2 regions of the Otoolea muris genome follow, and region 2 is predicted to be linked to the other one. Evidence: riboswitches for the same ligand, from Rfam matches in the RefSeq annotation. Region 2 holds a riboswitch; the other holds the start of a gene.
The links. A riboswitch is a leader RNA that binds a small molecule or an ion and turns the genes downstream of it on or off. The one in region 2 is predicted to bind FMN.
Positions count from the first base shown of each region.

Region 1: it holds a riboswitch for FMN, as region 2 does, so the genes downstream of both, NFS31_RS22615 (ECF transporter S component) here and ribD (bifunctional diaminohydroxyphosphoribosylaminopyrimidine deaminase/5-amino-6-(5-phosphoribosylamino)uracil reductase RibD) in region 2, are expected to answer to the same signal.

Region 1 is NZ_CALPCY010000060.1:1,866-5,281, forward strand. It holds gene NFS31_RS22600 (DUF1349 domain-containing protein) at 1-182, opposite strand, end outside; gene NFS31_RS22610 (DUF3990 domain-containing protein) at 1,133-1,660, opposite strand; FMN riboswitch at 1,840-1,958, shown strand; gene NFS31_RS22615 (ECF transporter S component) at 2,132-2,740, shown strand; gene NFS31_RS22620 (creatininase family protein) at 2,820-3,416, shown strand, end outside.
Region 2 is NZ_CALPCY010000014.1:13,883-17,298, forward strand. It holds gene NFS31_RS10555 (riboflavin synthase) at 1-426, opposite strand, end outside; gene ribD (bifunctional diaminohydroxyphosphoribosylaminopyrimidine deaminase/5-amino-6-(5-phosphoribosylamino)uracil reductase RibD) at 408-1,556, opposite strand; FMN riboswitch at 1,887-2,003, opposite strand; gene NFS31_RS10565 (Na/Pi cotransporter family protein) at 2,184-3,416, opposite strand, start outside.

The DNA.
Region 1 (3,416 bases), on a different contig from region 2:
ATAAATGAAAAATATTTTTCAGATGTTTTCATCTGTAATACAGGCGCATTGTCATTTCTAAAATGATAATATGTCCTTTGCCATAAATCGGTGTATGGCTTTGTAATTATCTCAATTTTATTGTCTTTAATATCATAACCGCCAGGTTCTCTTGTCCATTTTAATTTTGTTACATCAAACATTGCTGTCTCTCCTATCTGTATTGCGATTTATAACCATAATTATAAGATGTTTACCATAAGAATACAATTTCTGATAGAATTTTTACAAAAAAATCTGCTTCTATTGTCATATAGCATTTCTCCATTGAATGGATTGTATTCTTCGTTTTATTTTAGAAGCAGAAGGTTTGCTGTTAGTTTTATTATACCATACGCTTCTCTGTAATTCTAAGAAAATACATCTAAGGATAGAGTATAATTCCCTCTTTTCCAACAATACTACATATCCCTAAATTCTCACTCATAAGAGGTTTTTGAAAAATGAGGATAATATATAGTTGAAAAGCGAGTAAAAAACAGTCAGTCTGAGTGTCTGACAGAAAGATGCGAATAACGCTCTGAATTCCGGTAAACCAGTACAGCATTGCATAAATAACAGTGAATTCAGCACCTGCTCTTTGCGCAATGATGTAATAGTATACCCCACACTGATTAACCGTACATTTCGCTGGTCTAAATTTCCATCTGCCGCGTTGAAATGATGTTTTCGTTTTGGAGTATGCTTAAAAATACCCTAAAATCCTCCAGCCTGATAAGCCCGCGCAATTACATAGGACGGCTCAAAGTATGCGCTGCGATTATAGTTATCAATAGAATTGCAAATATCATGATTATAAATTCTGAAAATTCCCTGCACATAATCTTCATTTTGTAAAGTGGTATTCCGTATCAGCCTTTGACAGACCTTTCCCAATCTGAATGGCGGCAGGAGGACAGGACACTAATTCCCTGTCAGTGTCCACAATGTCATAACTGCCATTCTGGAGATGGTACTCTTTAATCCATGAATCTTCCACATCAGAAGGATTCTCTGCATGAAGAACATTTGCAACACTAATGAGGTGGTACATGGCATTAGGCATTAACGACATACTGATTCTTTTGATGTAATCTTCTGGCAACGCGCTCAATCATATAGCAGATAAAAAACAAGTCATTACTTTGAATATCCTCATCGGGGAGATACCGGTTTTTCTTAACTTAATACTCCCTTCAAAACGTAATGTCTGCAGAGCAGGTTCAGTACAAAAAACAATTTGATGCGTTGGGTATTTAAATTTGACCAATTCCCAAAATGCAGCCCTGGAGACAGCGCCGTCTACAAAATCTTCCACATAATCCCATATCTGCTCATCTGCCAGTGGCCCTTCTACAATATCATAAGGATGCTCAATCCCCCTTCTGCAGTTGACAGCGAGCTGCAGCCATTCTTCTGTCATTTGATTAAACGTGCAAATGTTCAGGCTGTCCGCCTGGGTATAGCGGTATATATTTACAACCGATTCTCCGCGTTTTGTCAGCGCCCAGCGTCTGGCCTGCTTTTCCAGCGCGGTACAGTAAAAAACATATCCGAAGTCTTTATAATGGCCGTTTATCATGATCTGAGGCTGTTCTACAATGACATTACTTCCGTGATAATATGATGTACATTCATTTATGTTTTCCTTGAATTAAAGATTCGGCAGTTTCGTATTCCCAGGGCTTCCATCTGTAAATGATATTGTTTCCGGAATACGTATCTTTCTTATCAGTTTACAGCTATCTTTACATATTGTCAAACTTAAATTACGAATTGACATTCCCGCCCGTTTGTGTTATTTTTATAACAGCAATTAAATAATTTCTTCGGGGCGGGGTGTGATTCCCCACCGGCGGTAAAAGTCCGCGAACCGCGAGAGCGGTGGATCCGGTGTGATTCCGGAACCGACAGTACAGTCTGGATGAGAGAAGAAGCGAGCGTCAGAGGACGGACGATGAGCCGCAGGGCCTTTTATATGGCCGGCAGTGGTTTTTCCCGGAGTCTGATCCATATGAAGTCCAATCTCAGGCCCCCCGAAGCCTGAGATTTTTTATGCACACGGGCAGGGAATTATGCTTTCGCTGCCCGGCATCAGAAGGGAGAGAGAAACATGAAGACAAAATGGAGTGTTCAGAAGCTGATTTATACGGGTATGCTTGCGGCGCTGGCCGGGGCGCTGATGTCGCTGGAGTTTTCGGTTCCGCTTATGCCGCCGTTTTACAAGATTGATTTCAGCGACGTTCCCTCGATTGTGGCCGTATTTTTGCTGGGGCCGGTGTCGGGAGCCTGCGTGGAGATTATTAAGATTTTGATTAAGATGATCTCCGTGGGGACGAATTCGATGTATGTGGGCGAGCTTTCCAACCTGATCGGCGTGGCCCTGTTTGTGATTCCTTTGTGGTTTATCTATCAGAAGCGCGGCGCTACGAGGCGGGCCGGCGTGGAGGCGTTAGCGTGCAGCGTTGTGATCCGGACGGCGTTTGCGTGCTTCTGCAATGCATGTATTACGCTTCCGCTGTATGCCGCGGCTATGGGAGTGCCGCTGGACGAAGTGGTCCGCATGGTCGGGGCCGTAAACCCGGCGATCCATGATTTGACCGGATTTATTATACTGGCAACGGTACCGTTTAATATTATTAAGATTGGAATAAATTACACGATCGGACATCTGCTTTACACCCGTCTGCTGGCTGCCAGAATTGTGGCAAAGACCGTGTAGGGCGCGTCAGGAAGAACAGGTTTTGCAAGGAGGAACGGTTCCCGGTTATCGTGACGGCTGCATGAGGAGGAGGCAGACTATGATTCGCAATTACCGCGATCTGACCCGCTGGGAGATGGAGCGGGTGGATAAGGAGGAGACGATTGTACTGATTCCGCTTGGCGCGCTGGAGCAGCATGGAAACCAGGCGCCTCTGGGAACGGATGATATCATCGCAGAGGCGATGGTTAAGGAGATAGAGAAGGCGCTGGAGGCGGAAGGGGAGACGGATTTCCCGATGCTTGTGTTTCCGGTGATTCCGGTGGGGCTGAGCACAGAGCATAAGAATTTCTGCGGTTCGGTTACGTTCCGGCCGGACACCTATTATCACATGCTGTATGATATCAGCGTGAGCCTGGCGCATCACGGCTTTAAGAAACTGGCGTTTCTGGTGTGCCACGGCGGCAATGCGCCGATTGTCCAGGTACTGAGCCGCGAGCTGCGCAGTGAGCTTGGCATTTCACCCTTTATCCTGTCAGCAGGAGCGTTCGGGCATCCGGATGTGCTGGCGACGGTGTCAGAGGGGAATATCTGGGATTTCCATGGCGGGGAGATGGAGACATCCATGGTCATGGCAGTAGATGAGAGCCTGGTAAAGCTGGAGCTTTCAGAAGCCGGCATTCCCGCGGCATTTGAA
Region 2 (3,416 bases):
CCCGTCAATGGCGACAGAGCCCTTTTCCACAATATAGCGCATGACGGATGAAGCGGCCCGGATCGTATACCAGACGGCATTGTCATCCTTTCTCACCCCAATGATTGTCCCTGTGCCGTCGATATGGCCTGACACGATATGGCCGCCAAACCGCCCGTCCGCCCGCATGGCGCGCTCTAAGTTCACCGGGCTGTCCGTCTTTAAGGCGCCAAGGCCGGAGCGGTTTAACGTCTCATGCATCACATCCGCCGTAAATCCCCCCTTGTCAAAGGAGGAGACGGTTAAACAGACGCCGTTTACCGCAATGCTGTCCCCTGTATGGATATCCTCCAGAATCCGCTCTGCCCGCACGGATAAAACCGCGGAATGGGTTCCCCTTGCCACAGACCGGATCGAACCGATCTCCTCTATGATCCCTGTAAACATCTCTTCACCTCGCTCTCCACCAGGAGATCATCCCCCAGCCTTGTCACAGAGGCCAGTGAAAGCGCAGCGGCATCCTCCACTGCCTGCGCGCCGCTTCCGCCGACTGGCGAGGGCGCCGTCTCTCCCCCAAAGATCTTCGGCGCTATGTATGCCTGGATCCAATTGACCATTCCGGACTGTAGCAGGGACCCGTTCAGCGTCGCGCCGCCCTCTGCCAGAATGCTGTCTATCCCCATTTTTCCCAGCCGCTGCATCAGCTCGCGAAGATCCAGACGGCCGTCCTTCTCCGGAATCGTCAGAATCTCACAGCCCGCATCCCTGTACGGCCGCAGCCGTTCCCTCTCCCCGCAGCAGGTTGCCAGAATGGTCCTCACATCCCCTGCCGTGACGATTACCTTTGCCCCTTGCGGAATCGTAAGCCGGCTGTCGCACAGAACCCGGATCGGATCCCTTCCTCCGGGAATCCGGCAGGTAAGCTGGGGATCGTCCGCCTTTACTGTCCCCGACCCGGCCATAATCGCCGTATACCGCCCCCGATCCTCATGGACACGCCTGCGCGCCTCCTCCCCGGTTATCCATCTGGATGCCCCTGCCGCAGTCGCAATCTTGCCGTCCATCGTCATCGCGTACTTCAGGACAACGTAGGGCAGGCCGGTACGGATATAGTGGAAAAATACACGGTTCTGCGCTTCGCACGCCTCTCTCAGCACGCCTTCTGTCACCTGCAGGCCATGCTCCCTCAACATCCGGATTCCCTTACCCGCCACAAGAGGATTCGGATCGCCGGCCCCGACCACGACCCGGCTGATTCCGGCTTCCAGAATCGCCTCCGTGCATGGCGGCTGCCTTCCTGTATGGCAGCACGGCTCCAGCGTCACATACATCGAAGCGCCCGCCGCCGGTTCCCTGCACGAGCGCAGAGCCGCCCTCTCAGCATGGAGATCCCCGCACCTCGCATGCCATCCCTCGCCAATGACGCGTCCCTCCTTCACAATCACCGCACCCACCAGAGGGTTCGGGCTGACACGCCCGCAGCCCCGCTCTGCCAGCTCCACTGCGCGGCGCATAAACGCCTCATCCATCTGCCCAGGGCCGCTGTCTGGAACAGCGCATTTTTTCCAGTTTTCCATCTGCTCACCTTCTTACACTTTTATTCATATCTGTTGTAAACCGGACAGAAGAATCCCCTTCCCCTGCCGCGCGGCCCGCAATGCCGCCCCGGCGGCAAGCATTCTTATGCGGGCCTGTGCATAAAAAAACACCCCAAACTCTCGTTCAGGGCATTATCTTTACTGAATCATCTATATATCTCCACACAGCGGACGGCAGCAGCCTTCGTTTTCTATCATAAAAGCCCTTTCATATGCTTCTAAAATAAAAAATCCCGGAACTGTAAACACAATTCCAGGGTTCCTCTCGCAACTGCATCCTGATTCGGAATATACATCAGAACTATGCAAAGTCATCTTCTTCTATCCAGACTGTACTGTCGGTTTTGGAATCTCACCAAATCCTGCGCCTGCGCGCTCGCGGACTTTACCGCCGATCGGGAATTTCACCCTGCCCTGAAGATCTGTTTTATTTTATATAATCATAGATCGATTGAGGGATATTGTCAAGAATGTTTTTGCTGTTTTTCAGTTCCCAACGCCATAATGCAGCAACCGTTCAGGGATATCTGAACGGTTACGTGATGGGATTAATTGTGAGAAGGCCGCCGCTAACAGAGAACCTGCCCCTTCACGGCCATCCCCCGTCTACATCTCATCCTTCACATACCCGGCCAGATTATAGGCATGATCCGAAATCCTCTCCAGATTACTGATAATATCCAAAAACACCACTCCGGACGAGGGCTGGCACTCCCCTCTGGACAGCCGTTCAATATGTTTATCGCGCAGCTCCTCCTCCAGCATATCCACATCATCCTCATACTGGCTGACCTTGCGCACATCGTCCATATCGCCCGTCTGACGGGCCGCAACCGCGTGGGTAAAGGATTTTACCGCCTTTTCGCTGATCGCCCTCAAATCACAGCTCCCCGTCTCCGAAAACGATATTCCGTGCTGCGCCATATACTCCGCCTGCTCCGCCAGGTTCTCACAGTGATCCCCCACGCGCTCAATATCTGTTATGCTGTAAAACAGGTTATTGACCAAAAGTTTCTGCCGCTCCGTGAGAGACAGATTATTGACCTTGATCAGATACCCGGTCAGAAGCTCTTCCATGCGATCAATGTCCTTCTCATTTTTGTAAACCTTTTCGATCGTCTCCGGATCCCGGTTCTCGATGGCCTCTGACGCCAGGCGGATGTTATTTAAGGCAATCTGGCCCATATGCACGGTCTCCATCTGCGCCACCTCGATGGCGAACATCGGCGACTCAAAAATACGCTGATCCAGATGGCGGAGCGCCTGCGTCGTCTCGCCGGCGTTTCCTGCCTCCGCCTCGCTCCCGTCCTCCTTGTCCTTTACAATCAGCCCGGATATCTTCACAAGCTGGTTGGCAAAGGGGTACAAAAGCAGTGTGTTCATCACATTAAAGATCGTGTGGAACATCGAGATCTGTACAGAACTGATATGCGCCGAGGCCGCTTCCGGGCGCAGCATGGACAGGGCGAACATGCCGATCCCGAAGATAACGGCGCCCATTGTGTTAAACGTCAGATGGATGGCCGCCGCGCGCTTGGCCGTCCGGTTTGCTCCCGCGCTGGAGAGCATGGCCGTTAAACAGGTGCCGATATTCTGCCCCAGCGTGATATAGATAGCCGCCCCGGTCGTCACAATCCCGTTCATGGCCAGCGTCTGCAGGATGCCGACCGATGCGGTCGAACTCTGGATCACGGCCGTCACCAGCGCTCCTGTCAGGATTCCCAGAATCGGGTTTCTCCCCATAATCGCAAACGCCTGCGCAAAAATCGGTGCGTCCGTATACGGCGCGATGGAACCGCTCATAAATTCCAGGCCCACAAACAGAAGGCCCACGCCGCT